One region of the Roseburia hominis A2-183 genome, then DNA from elsewhere that is predicted to be linked to it. Evidence: predicted binding sites of a transcription regulator. Region 1 holds the regulator's gene; each other region holds the start of a gene.
The links. The regulator Rex, encoded in region 1, represses fermentation and respiration genes when NADH is low (regulators of the CRP and FNR family bind a similar motif). The targets are predictions, from matches to a motif close to ATTGTTAANTANTTAACAAT.
Positions count from the first base shown of each region.

Region 2: RHOM_RS11580 (enoyl-CoA hydratase-related protein) is a predicted target of Rex. The motif match lies at 1,711-1,730, and genes of this name have one in related genera.
Region 3: rsxC (electron transport complex subunit RsxC) is a predicted target of Rex. The motif match lies at 1,149-1,168, and genes of this name have one in related genera.
Region 4: gap (type I glyceraldehyde-3-phosphate dehydrogenase) is a predicted target of Rex. The motif match lies at 1,533-1,552, and genes of this name have one in related genera.

Region 1 covers NC_015977.1:1,710,604-1,713,755, reverse strand. The annotation lists gene abc-f (ribosomal protection-like ABC-F family protein) at 1-1,457, shown strand, start outside; gene RHOM_RS07670 (redox-sensing transcriptional repressor Rex) at 1,555-2,217, shown strand; gene RHOM_RS07665 (bifunctional ADP-dependent NAD(P)H-hydrate dehydratase/NAD(P)H-hydrate epimerase) at 2,326-3,152, shown strand, end outside.
Region 2 covers NC_015977.1:2,587,310-2,590,461, reverse strand. The annotation lists gene proC (pyrroline-5-carboxylate reductase) at 1-760, opposite strand, end outside; gene RHOM_RS11580 (enoyl-CoA hydratase-related protein) at 887-1,690, opposite strand; gene RHOM_RS11575 (pyridoxal phosphate-dependent aminotransferase) at 1,850-3,037, shown strand; gene mutY (A/G-specific adenine glycosylase) at 3,058-3,152, shown strand, end outside.
Region 3 covers NC_015977.1:1,816,724-1,819,875, reverse strand. The annotation lists gene RHOM_RS08155 (ribonuclease H-like domain-containing protein) at 1-796, opposite strand, end outside; gene rsxC (electron transport complex subunit RsxC) at 1,294-2,613, shown strand; gene RHOM_RS08145 (RnfABCDGE type electron transport complex subunit D) at 2,646-3,152, shown strand, end outside.
Region 4 covers NC_015977.1:1,124,707-1,127,858, reverse strand. The annotation lists gene RHOM_RS05095 (phosphoglycerate kinase) at 1-246, opposite strand, end outside; gene gap (type I glyceraldehyde-3-phosphate dehydrogenase) at 361-1,377, opposite strand; gene RHOM_RS05085 (hypothetical protein) at 1,689-2,702, shown strand; gene RHOM_RS05080 (histidinol-phosphatase HisJ family protein) at 2,727-3,152, shown strand, end outside.

The DNA.
Region 1 (3,152 bases):
AGAAGACGCGCGTGTCACTGGGCAAGCTCCTTGTGACAAAGCCGGATGTCCTGCTTTTAGACGAGCCGACCAACCATCTGGATATGGAATCGATCCAGTGGCTGGAGGGATTTTTGATGAACTATAAGGGAGCGGTCGTGATCGTGTCGCATGACCGCTATTTTCTGGACCGCGTCGTCACCAAAGTGGTGGAGATTTTCCAGCATCAGGGGTATGTCTACCAGGGAAATTACACGGAATTTGCGAAGAAAAAGGCGAAGATCCGGGAAGATCTGTTAAAGCAGTATTACAACCAGCAGCGGGAGATTAAGCACCAGGAAGAGGTCATCACAAAGCTCAAGTCTTTTAACCGCGAGAAATCGATTAAGCGGGCGGAGAGCCGTGAAAAGATGCTGGATAAGATCGAGCGTCTCGAAAAGCCGACGGATGAGAACACGGACATCCATATTGTGCTCGAGCCGGATGTGACAAGCGGTAATGATGTTCTTACGGTGGAGCATTTAAGGAAAGCGTTCGGAACACATACGCTGTTTGACGATCTCTCTTTTGAGATTAAGCGTGGGGAGCGCGTGGCGCTGATCGGCAATAACGGAACCGGCAAGACGACGATTCTTAAGATCATCAACGAACTGCTTCTGGCGGACGGCGGAACCATCGTGCTCGGGTCGAATGTGCACATCGGGTACTACGATCAGGAACATCAGCTGCTCCATATGGAGAAAACGATCTTTGAGGAGATTGCGGATGACTATCCGCAGTTAAACCACACGAAGATCCGCAATGTCCTGGCGGCGTTTTTATTTACGAACGATGATGTATTCAAGCGGATTGCAGACTTAAGCGGTGGGGAGCGCGGGCGCGTCTCCCTTGCCAAACTGATGCTTTCCGATGCGAATTTTCTGATTCTGGATGAGCCGACCAACCATCTGGACATCACATCCAAAGAGATTTTGGAGTCGGCGTTAAACCAGTACACCGGAACCGTCTTTTTCGTGTCGCACGACCGTTATTTTATCAATCAGACCGCAACCCGGATTCTGGATTTGACGGGAGGGACGATTGTCAACTATATCGGGAATTACGATTACTATCTGGAAAAACATGACGAGCTGACCCGGATCTATGTGGAGGCGGAGCCGAAGGCGCAGGCGGCGCAGATGACGGAACAGACCGTGGCGCAGGACGGAAGTGGAACAGACAAGAAAGCGGACTGGCAGACGCAGAAAGCCGAGCAGGCGCGCATCCGCAAGCTTGAGAATACGCTAAAGAAGGCGGAAGAGCGCATTGCCGAGCTGGAGGATCTGATCGCCGGCATTGATGAGGAGTGCGCAGATCCTGCCAATGCAACCAATTCCGCGAAGCTCGGCGAGCTGACCGGCAGACAGAATGAATACCGGAGCGAGCTGGAAAAATGCTACGAGGAATGGGAGCAGGTATCGATGGAGCTTGAGTCGTGAGGGATGCCGTCTGGTTGTTAAATTTTTGACACATTGACAGATATCTGGTTTATCACTATAATAAAAGAGATGTTTTGATAGAAAGGTGGGCATCACCATGCAGGAAAAAGAAATATCACAGGCTGTCATTCGTCGAATGCCGCGGTATTACAGATATCTGGGAGAATTGCTGGACGCCGGGGTAGAACGTATTTCTTCAAATGATCTGAGCCTCAGGATGAATGTCACCGCATCCCAGATTCGTCAGGATCTCAATAATTTTGGGGGATTTGGCCAGCAGGGATATGGATATAACGTAAAATACCTATATGAGGAAATCGGCAAGATTCTAGGACTGAACCAGCAGCACAATATTATCGTGATCGGTGCCGGAAATCTCGGGCAGGCACTCGCCAATTACGTGAAGTTTGAAAAGCTTGGATTTATGATCATCGGACTGTTCGATGTCAATCCGGCGTTGGACGGTGTGACTGTGCGCGGGATCAAGATCCGTATGCTGGATGAGCTGGAAGATTTCTGTAGAGAGAACAAAGTAGACATTGCAGCGCTTACCATGCCGAAGGAAAAAGCGGACGCCATTGCCAACCGTCTGGTCGGTCTTGGCATTCATGCGATCTGGAATTTTGCACATGTGGATCTGGAATTGATCAATAAGGACGTTGTTGTGGAAAATGTCCATCTCTCGGACAGCCTGATGCAGTTATCCTACAATATTGTGAAGAATCAGCGCGCCAAAGAGAACAGCCGTCAGACAGATTAAAAGAGGTCCTGCATAGCAGGATCTCTTTTTTACTCTATAGGGAACTTTGTTCCAGTGTTTTACTGAAATAAAATGCCGGGTGTGATGCCGGCAGGCGGGAGGGAAAAGATGCGATATATCGTAAACAGCCGGGAGATGAATCTTTATGACAGCCGGACAATCGAGGAATTTCATATGCCGCAGGCAGTGTTGATGGAGCGGGCGGCGTTTTCCTTTGTGGAGACACTGCGCCGGGAAAAACGGAATACGTCAAGAACACTCGTCGTCTGCGGCAGCGGCAACAACGGCGGAGACGGCTATGCGATCGCCAGAATACTCATGCAGGCGGGAAACACCGTCGATGTATTGGAAGCGCCGCACACAGGAAAAGCGTCCGTCGGCAATCAGCTCCAGAAGAAGATCTTTCTTGCGTACGGCGGTAAGATCCTCACGGAATTTCCGGAGGGGAAGTCCTACACGCTCGTGATCGACGCGGTATTCGGCGTGGGATTATCGCGCAGTGTGGAGGGAGAATACGCATCGTTAATCGACCGGATGAATGCCATGGAAGGGGCGAAGGCGGCGGTTGACATTGCTTCCGGCATTTCGGCGGACAATGGAAATGTGCTGGGAACCGCTTTCCGGGCAGATCTGACGGTCACATTCGCGTTTGAAAAGGTGGGATGCCTGCTGTGGCCGGGCAATCAGTACGCCGGGAAAGTCGTTGTGGCGGATATCGGGATTACGCCGGATGCATTCGGGGAGCGCAAACCGGCGGTGGCAGCGTTAGAAGACGCGGATCTGTCCCTTCTTGCCGCAAGGGAGAGCCACTCCAACAAGGGAACGTTCGGCAGACTTCTCGTGATTGCCGGAAGCCAGGGAATGTCCGGAGCGGCATATCTTTGCGCGAAAGCCGCATATGCAAGCGGCTGCGGGCTGGTGCGCATTTTTACACC
Region 2 (3,152 bases), 880 kb from region 1:
TTACGGTGTCACGCAGACCGCCCCGTTCCAATGCGGCGACAGCCTCGATCGTCGTTCCGCCCGGAGAGCACACGGCGTCTTTGAGTTCGCCGGGGTGCCTGCCGGTCTCCAATACCATTTTGGCTGCGCCGTAGACGGACTGGGCGGCAAATTTGTAAGCCTGTGCCCGCGGCATGCCGTCAGCAACGGCAGCGTCTGCCATTGCCTCGATAAACAGATAGACATAGGCAGGGGAGGAACCGGACACGCCCACAACGGCGTCGATGAGGCTCTCCGGTACGACTTCTGCTTTTCCAAAGGAGTTGAAGATCGCCTGCACTTCGGAAAGCTCGGCTTCGGTGACATGTGCATTGACACACAGGGCACTCATCGCTTCGCCGACGAGGGCAGGTGTGTTTGGCATGGCGCGAACGAGCTTGATCTCTTTGCCAAACGCCTCTTCGATGGCAGCAATGGTCTTGCCAGCAGCGATGGAGACGATGATGCAGCTGCTCTTCACATGCGGGGCAATCTGCGGAATCACCTCATCAAATTTGTTCGGCTTGACGGCGAGAAACAGAATATCGCTGCGCTCGGCGACCGTCTCATTGGAGAGTGTCGTCTCGATGGAAAACCGGCTGTGAATGGCGTCGAGTGTCTCCTTGGAGTGTGCACTGGCGATTACCTGCCCCGTGGTTACCAGGGAGGCGTTTAAGATGCCGCCGATCATGGCGCTGCCCATGTTGCCGGCACCGATGAAACCAATGATTTTGTCAAACATATCAAAAACCACCTTTCTATGTATTGTATGCTGATACCAGAACAGCCGGCTAAAGATAGCCGGCTGTCTTTCTATAAAATATGGTAGCGTTTTTAGAACCAAACGTCAAGTCCTGGTGTACGATGTTTAGAAATCTGTCAGATTGGCAGCTCTCTTCTCAAGGAATGCGCCCATTCCCTCTTTCTTGTCATGTGTGTCGTTGACAACACCAAAGAGGTTTGCTTCCATCTCAACGGCATTCTTGATGTCCATGTCGTAGCCGTTGTTGATTGCTGCCTTGGCAACGGAGACTGCGTAGCTTCCCTTGGAGATGATCTTTGCAGCCATAGCCTTTGCGGTAGCCATCAGTTCTTCTTTTGCGACAACCTTATTTACAAGGCCGATGCGGTATGCTTCGTTGGCATCGATATTGTCACAGGTAAAGATCATTTCTTTGGCACGTCCCATACCAACAAGACGGGCAAGTCTCTGGGTACCGCCGAATCCAGGGATAATACCAAGACCGCACTCCGGCTGTCCGAAAACAGCATTGTCGGATGCGATACGGATATCACACGCCATAGCAATCTCACATCCGCCGCCGAGAGCAAAACCGTTGACAGCAGCGATGGTAACCTGACGCATATTCATTAACTTGAAAAATGGAACAGAAGCCTTGATGCCGAATGCTCTTGCTTCCGGAGCGGTGAAGTTCACCATCTCGGAGATATCAGCGCCTGCAACGAAAGACTTGAACTCGTTGCCCTTCTTGTCCGGACCGCCGGTTAAGATGACAACCTTGACATCGTCCATAGCTTCGATCTCAGTCAGAGCCGTGTTTAACTCGTCAAGAGTCTCACTGTTTAATGCGTTAAGAGCTGCCGGTCTGGAAATGGAAAGAACAGCAGTCTGGTCAGCGATTTCCAATTTCAAATTGTTAAATTCACTCATTCTAAAACCCTCCTGAATAGTTTGATAAAAAATTAACAAATTACTAATATTAGAGTACAGCGTTTTCTAAAATTTGTCAATAGAAAACAGTATTTTCATTTGGAAAGAAAGGGGGTATAATAAATCCTAAAATGAGTACGTTACTAAGGAGTCATACATATGAGCACAAAGAGATCTTATCTGTCAAAAGTTGTTGTGGAGATGCCGGATTCCGGTATTAAGGATTTTTTCGATATTGCAAATACCATGGACGGGGCTCTGTCTCTTGGCGTCGGGGAGCCGGACTTCCAGACGCCGGAGCATGTCAGGGAGGCGGCGGTCGCCTCCATCCGGCGCGCCGAGACGAAGTACACCGACAACCGCGGTACCGTGGAGCTGCGTGCGGCGGCAGCGGAGTATCTGGAAAAGTTCGATCTGCACTATGACCGGGCGGATGAGATCCTTATTACAATGGGTGCAAGCGAGGGGATTGATCTGGCGCTGCGTACGCTGGTGGATCCGGGAGACGAAGTGCTGGTGGTTGAACCCGCCTATGTGTCCTACGTTCCCTGCGTGGAGCTGTGCGGGGGAATTCCGGTATCGATTCCGCTGCAGGCGAAGAACGGATTCCGTCTGACGGCGGAGGAACTGGAGGAAAAGATCACAGGGCGGACAAAAGTGCTTCTCATCTCTTTTCCGAATAACCCGACGGGCGCCATCATGGAAAAGGCGGATCTGGAGGCGATCCGCGAGGTGGTGCTCGCCCATGACCTCTTTGTGATTACGGACGAGATCTATGCAGAGCTCACCTACGGCAGAAAGCATGTGTCGATCGCGGCGCTGCCGGATATGTATGAGCGCTGCGTGGTTCTAAACGGTTTTTCAAAGGCGTTTGCAATGACCGGATGGCGTATGGGTATCGCGGCGGGGCCGGCGGAGGTCATTTTCCATATGAACAAGATCCATCAGTTCACGACGATGTCGGCGGGGACGACTTCACAGTATGCGGCATTGGAAGCGTTCACGAGTCCGGTGCGGGACGAGGAGATCGATGTGATGCGCCAGGAGTATGACGAGAGACGTCACCTGATGGTGGACGGATTCCGGGCGATGGGACTTAAGGTGGTTGAGCCGGAGGGAGCGTTCTATGTGTTCCCGTCGATCAAAGAGATCGGGCTCACCTCGATGGAATTCTGCAGCCGGCTTTTGCAGGAGCAGAAGGTGGCGGTGATACCGGGAGATGCCTTTGGAAGCTGCGGCGAGGGATACATCCGGTGTTCCTATGCGTATTCCAAGGATGTGATAAAGAAATGTCTGGAAAAAATTGCGGCGTTTGTGGCGCAGTTTGACCTGGATTTAAACGCTTGACAGTAGAGACGGAGAAGAGAATGCTGGATAATTATCATCTGAACCAGTTGGCAGAGCCTCTGCTTGCGTGGTTTGTAGATCACGCGCGGGTGCTCCCGTGGCGTGAGAGACCGGA
Region 3 (3,152 bases), 110 kb from region 1:
CTCCCTCGAAGAGACGTACACGCAGCCGGGCGGTACTTCCGCTCATGGAGAGATAACAGTCATCGTAGGAGAAGGAGACCGGTTTGGGAACGGGGTACTGCAGCGCCAGTGTAAAAAACAGCTCCTTGTTGCCGGAGGCACCGTCCATCGACCGGTACTCGGACGCCTGGAGTGACTGCAGAGAAAATGCCTGTTCCCAGAGTTTTGGGTAGGAGAGGACGGGCAGAAGCTTCGGCATATAGAGAACGTCCTCATAGTTGTGCTGTTTCAGCAGTGCAAGGGAATCCTTTGCGGGATGCCGCACGTACTCTTTGTAGACTTCGATCAGCTCGCCGCCGGAGTAGGCGTCGATGCGGTCAATCCCGAGAAACAGTTCGATGGATTTCTGCTTGTAGCTGGTCAGGGCAAACAGAAATTTGAAACGTGAGACTTCCTTATAAAGATCGATATAACTGTGCGCATCAAACGGATCGGAAAGGTGCAGCGCCTTGCATTTCGCCTTCAGGTATGGAATGTCGAAGCCGATACCGTTGAACGTCAGAATGGTATCATAGCCGGACAAGAGCTCCAGAAAGGCGGAAAGGACATTTTTCTGATCGGCGGCGTTCTCGGAAAAGAACTGGTCGATGCACAAAAGACTGTCGCGCCTTGTGGCGCAGCCGATCAGGTAGAGATCCGTGCGCGCCGGCGAGAAGCCGGTTGTCTCAATATCAAAAAAAATGCAGTTTTCTGTAAATACCTCGTTGGAAACGGGGTCTGAAAAATCAAAAGTCAGTTCTTCATGCCAGGTTATCATCTGAAAATCCTCTGTATGTAATATTAGGGTAAGAGTTCCAATTTTGCCGCTGTGCAGGTCTGGAAAGGCATAGATTTCCCGGACTCGCGGGCGTTCGCGGCAAATAGCAATGTACGCTCCGGCAAAAGCCCGGAAAGCCTGCGGCTTCCCGGACTCGCGGGCGTTCGCGGCAAATAGCAATGTACGCTCCGGCAAAAGTCCGGAAAGCCTGCGGCTTCCCGGACTCGCGGGCGTTCGCCCTATCAAAATCGTACCAGCCAAAATATACACTGCAAGCAGGTAATTTTGCCAGATACGATTTTGGCACTGCTCATTGCCTTCGCGTACATTATAACATAAATGTGGAAAAAATATTGTGAATTCTTTGTCAATAGGTTCGTGAAAAAATACAATAAATTGCTACAATTTCCGAGTGATTGTGCTATAATCTACACGAGGGTATTCTATGACTTTTGGCATAGAATATAATATAGATAAGAGAAAGTGGGGCACGAGAAATGGGTTCTAAGACATTTAAAGGCGGCGTCCATCCTTATGAAGGAAAGGAACTGGCAAAGGATCAGCCGATCGTAGAAGTTCTACCTAAGGGTGATCTGGTATACCCGTTGTCACAGCATATCGGTGCACCGGCGACTCCGGTGGTAGCGGTTGGTGACAAGGTGCTGAAAGGACAGAAGATCGCAGAGGCAGGTGGCTTTGTGTCATCCCCGATCTATGCGTCGGCATCCGGTACAGTAAAGGCAATCGAACCGCACCGTGTGGCAGTCGGTGACATGGTGAATTCCATCGTCATTGAGAACGACGGGGCGTTTGAAGAGGTGGAGTACACGCCGTGTGAAGACGTGACGGCTCTCTCCAAGGAGGAGATTGTCAATAAGGTAAAAGAGGCAGGCGTTGTCGGCATGGGCGGTGCAGGTTTCCCGACACATGTGAAGCTGTCTCCGAAAGAGCCGGAAAAGATTGAATATGTAATTGCAAACTGCGCAGAGTGTGAGCCGTATCTGACGGCGGACTACCGCAGAATGCTCGAAAATCCGGAAGAGCTGATCGGTGGAATGAAGATCATTCTCCAGCTGTTCGATCATGCGAAGGGTGTTCTCGGCATCGAGGACAACAAGCCGGATTGTATTGAAAAGCTGACAGAGCTTGTCAAGGATGAACCGAGAATTGAGGTCTGTCCTTTACAGACCAAGTACCCGCAGGGTGGTGAGCGTCAGCTCATTTATGCAGTGACAGGCCGCGCCATCAATTCCAAGATGCTTCCGGCAGATGCAGGATGTATCGTGGATAATGTGGAGACCATCATTGCTGTTTACCGTGCGGTAAAGCTTGGCAGACCGGTAACCAATCGTATTTCTACGATTACAGGCGATGCCATTGCCAACCCGGGCAACTTCTTATACAGCATCGGTACCAGCTATGCAGAACTGGTGGAGGCTGCCGGCGGATTTAAGACACAGCCGGAGAAGATTATTTCCGGTGGTCCGATGATGGGATTTGCAATGTTTAGCCTGGATATTCCCACGACAAAGACATCTTCCTCACTGCTTTGCTTAAGCAAGGACGAAGTGTCCAAGGTGGAGCCGTCCGCATGTATCAACTGCGGCCGCTGTGTGGAAGCATGCCCGGAGCAGCTGATTCCGTCAAGACTTGCCAAGTTTTCCAATAACGGTCTGGCTGAGGCGTTTGAATCCTGGCACGGACTCGAGTGCGTGGAGTGCGGAAGCTGCAGTTTTGTATGCCCTGCACGCAGACAGCTCGCACAGTCCATTAAGACGATGAAAAAGCAGGTACTTGCTGCAAAACGCAAAAAATAATTCAAAAAACAAGAAGAGAGAGGTGGATTATCGTGAGTGATTTATATCATGTTTCATCATCACCACACGTTCGTGCCAAAGATACCACAAGCCGTATTATGCTGTATGTGATTATTGCATTGCTTCCGACAAGCCTGTTCGGTATTTACAATTTCGGATATAAGGCATTGGTTCTGATTCTGGTAACGATCGCAAGCTGTGTGGCATCAGAGTGGGTATTTAATAAGATTGTACATAAAAAGCAGACGATCGATGACCTGAGCGCCGTTGTAACGGGACTGCTTCTGGCATTGAACCTTCCGGCAACCCTTCCGTGGTGGGAGGCGGTAATCGGCGGTGTGTTTGCAATCGTGGTTGTAAAATGTCTGTTTGGCGGACTGGGACAGAATTTCATGAACCCGGCGCTGGGCGCAAGATGCTTCCTTTTGATTGCATTTGCTGCTGATATGACAAAGTTCGGCATCACAAAGAACGGTATTGAAGTGTATTCCAGCGTAACACCGCTTGCTGCCATGCGTAACGGTGAGGCGGTCAATACG
Region 4 (3,152 bases), 590 kb from region 1:
AAGTCTCTTTGCAACCGGTGCTAAGGACTCGCCCTCGTTTGGTCCGTTCTTTACTTTTCCAAGATGGGAGCAGAGGATAACCTTGCCGCCATCGTTGATCAGCTTCTGGATTGTCGGAAGTGCAGCCACGATACGGGTCTCATCTGTGATCTCGCCATTCTTGAGCGGTACGTTGAAATCGCATCTTACGAGCACTCTCTTGCCTTTTACATTGATATCATCTACGGATTTTTTGTTTAATGACATATGCCATGTCCCCCTTTAATATGCAAAATGTCAAAAAGGGACCCGGTCCATAAAAGACCGGACCCCTTTCTGAGTCTATCACGTGATTGTCCGAGAACAATCTCTTTCTCTCAATTATGCTAACTCGGAGAAGTATTTGATGGTTCTTACCATCTGAGATGTGTAGGAGTTCTCGTTGTCATACCATGAAACAACCTGAACCTCATACTGATCATCAGATACCTGATTTACCATGGTCTGAGTTGCATCGAATAAGGAACCAAATCTCATACCAACGATATCAGAAGATACGATCTCATCCTCGTTGTAACCGAAGGACTCGTTTGCTGCTGCCTTCATAGCTGCGTTGATGTCTTCCTTTGTAACGCCGGCTTTCTTAACAACTGCTGTTAAGATTGTGGTAGAACCTGTCGGGGTCGGTACACGCTGTGCAGAACCGATCAGTTTGCCGTTTAACTCCGGAATAACAAGACCGATTGCCTTTGCAGCACCTGTGCTGTTCGGAACGATGTTGACTGCTGCTGCACGGGATCTTCTTAAGTCACCCTTTCTCTGCGGTCCGTCAAGAGTCATCTGATCTCCTGTATAAGCATGGATGGTTACCATGATACCGGACTGGATCGGAGCGTATTTGTTAAGAGCGTCTGCCATCGGTGCCAAGCAGTTTGTTGTACAGGAAGCTGCGGAAATGATGGTATCAGAAGCCTTTAATGTCTTGTGGTTGGTGTTGTATACGATAGTAGGAAGGTCATTTCCTGCTGGAGCAGAGATAACAACTTTTCTAGCGCCTGCGTTGATATGAGCCTGAGCCTTCTCCTTGGATGTGTAGAAACCGGAGCACTCTAATACAACGTCTACTTTTAACTCTCCCCATGGGCAGTTATTTGCATCCGGGAATGCGTAGATCTTGATCTCCTTGCCGCATACGATGATGGAATCGTCTGTAGAAGATACCTCATCTGCATGCTCGTACTTACCCTGAGATGAGTCATACTTTAACAGGTGTGCTAACATCTTCGGGCTTGTCAGATCGTTGATTGCTACTACTTCATATCCTTCTGCTCCAAACATCTGTCTGAAAGCAAGACGACCGATACGGCCAAAACCATTGATTGCTACTCTTACTGCCATTTTTAATTCCTCCTAGAATTTGTAAATGTAATCGCCGGGCATAAATCCCCTGGAACCGGCAAGCACAAGGTACTTATGCTTATTGGCTCCGTGCTTCCTATATTCTAACCAATTTCCATAGAAAGTTCAAGCCTTTTTCTCCACTTTATTGCCACTTTGTTAAATTTTTCACTATATCACAGGTTTTTTTTCCCTTTTCCGGAAAAATATACAAAATCTGAAAATACGCCGGAAAATCTGCTGACGCTGCACGCCCGCTGTGTTATACTTTTTTCTGGTAACCTGTAAACATACCAAAGAGGAGTTTTCTTATGTCAGACCTTATTTTTTTACTGATTTTGTTTGTTTTTGTTCTTATATTATCCGCGACGCCGCTGTTTCGCAAAAGCCGCAGCCAGCGGGATTATGAGAGTTCCGGCATGCAGCTGCTTGCCACTTCCCGCGGCAGGGTCCTGCTGCTCCCTGCCCTGGGCTGTCTCTGCGCGTGTATCGTCACATTTTTTATGGTGCTTATGTATCAGGACATCGGTTTTGAGGCATCGGATATAGGCTCTCTGCTCTCATGCATCGGCATCACCATCCTGTTAGTTGTCGTCTGCTTTCTCGGCGGTTACGCCATGCAGGCACGTCATGTTCTATATAATGAAGAAATCCTTCTGATCGGGAAACCGTTCCGCCCCTACCAGACCATTCACTGGTATGAAATCTCTGAGATGCGGATCAAAAATCAGGACTTTTTTGATCTGTATGACAGAAACGGCCGCCGCTGCGTCAGCGCAAATGCGAATCTGGAAGGCTACCGGCAATTTTATCAGGCATCGTTACGGTTCACCCGTCCCGAATACACCGCAAAGCAAAAAAGCACCCCGTACGACAATCCGGTGTCTGCGGCATCCGGCTGCGGAACACTGCGCTACCGGACCGGCGAATATTACGCGCTCCTCATCCTCTATGCGGTTGTCATGTTTCTGTTTTTCGGCTTGACCGTTTTTTCCGGGGAAAGCATTTCGGGAACGCTGCAGATCATCCGCGAAGAAAAGCTCTACGGCGCCCTTTTCTTTCCGGTCGCGTTTGTCGGCACCGTTCTGGCACTGTTTTATGTCAGTCTGCAGAAAATCACCTACGACCGCGAAAAAATTGTTATTTCCCGTTTCCCCCGCCGGACACAAACCCTGCTGCGCCGGGATATCCGCCAGCTTGAATGTACCTCCGGCAGTCAGGGGCTCCGGACGCTTACCCTGCACACAGATAACCGCAGATATGTGATCCGCGAGAAACAGTTCCGCGTAGGGTTCCCGGAATTTTTCAACGAACTGATCCATTAAACTCACACAGAAAGGAAGATCTCTATGTTATGGGATACACATATGCACAGCCAATATTCCGGTGACAGCGACGCCCCGCAGGAGGACATGATCCGCGCTGCAATCAGGGCAAAGCTCCCCGGCATCTGTTTTACGGATCATCTGGACATCGACTATCCGGACAACCCGGAAGCGTTCCTGTTAGACCTGCCGAACTACACGTCATCCGTTTTCGCCATGCAGGAACAGTACCGGGATCAGATCAGCGTGCGCTACGGCATCGAGCTGGGGCTCCAGCCGCATCTGGCAGCGCTGCATGCCGATATTCTCTCGCAGTATGACTTCGACTTTGTCATCGGTTCCTCCCATGTGGTACACGGCTATGATCCGTATTTTCCGCCATTCTGGAAGACGCACACCGAGGAGGAAGGATACCGCGAATACTTTGAGTCCATCCTGGAAAACATCCGG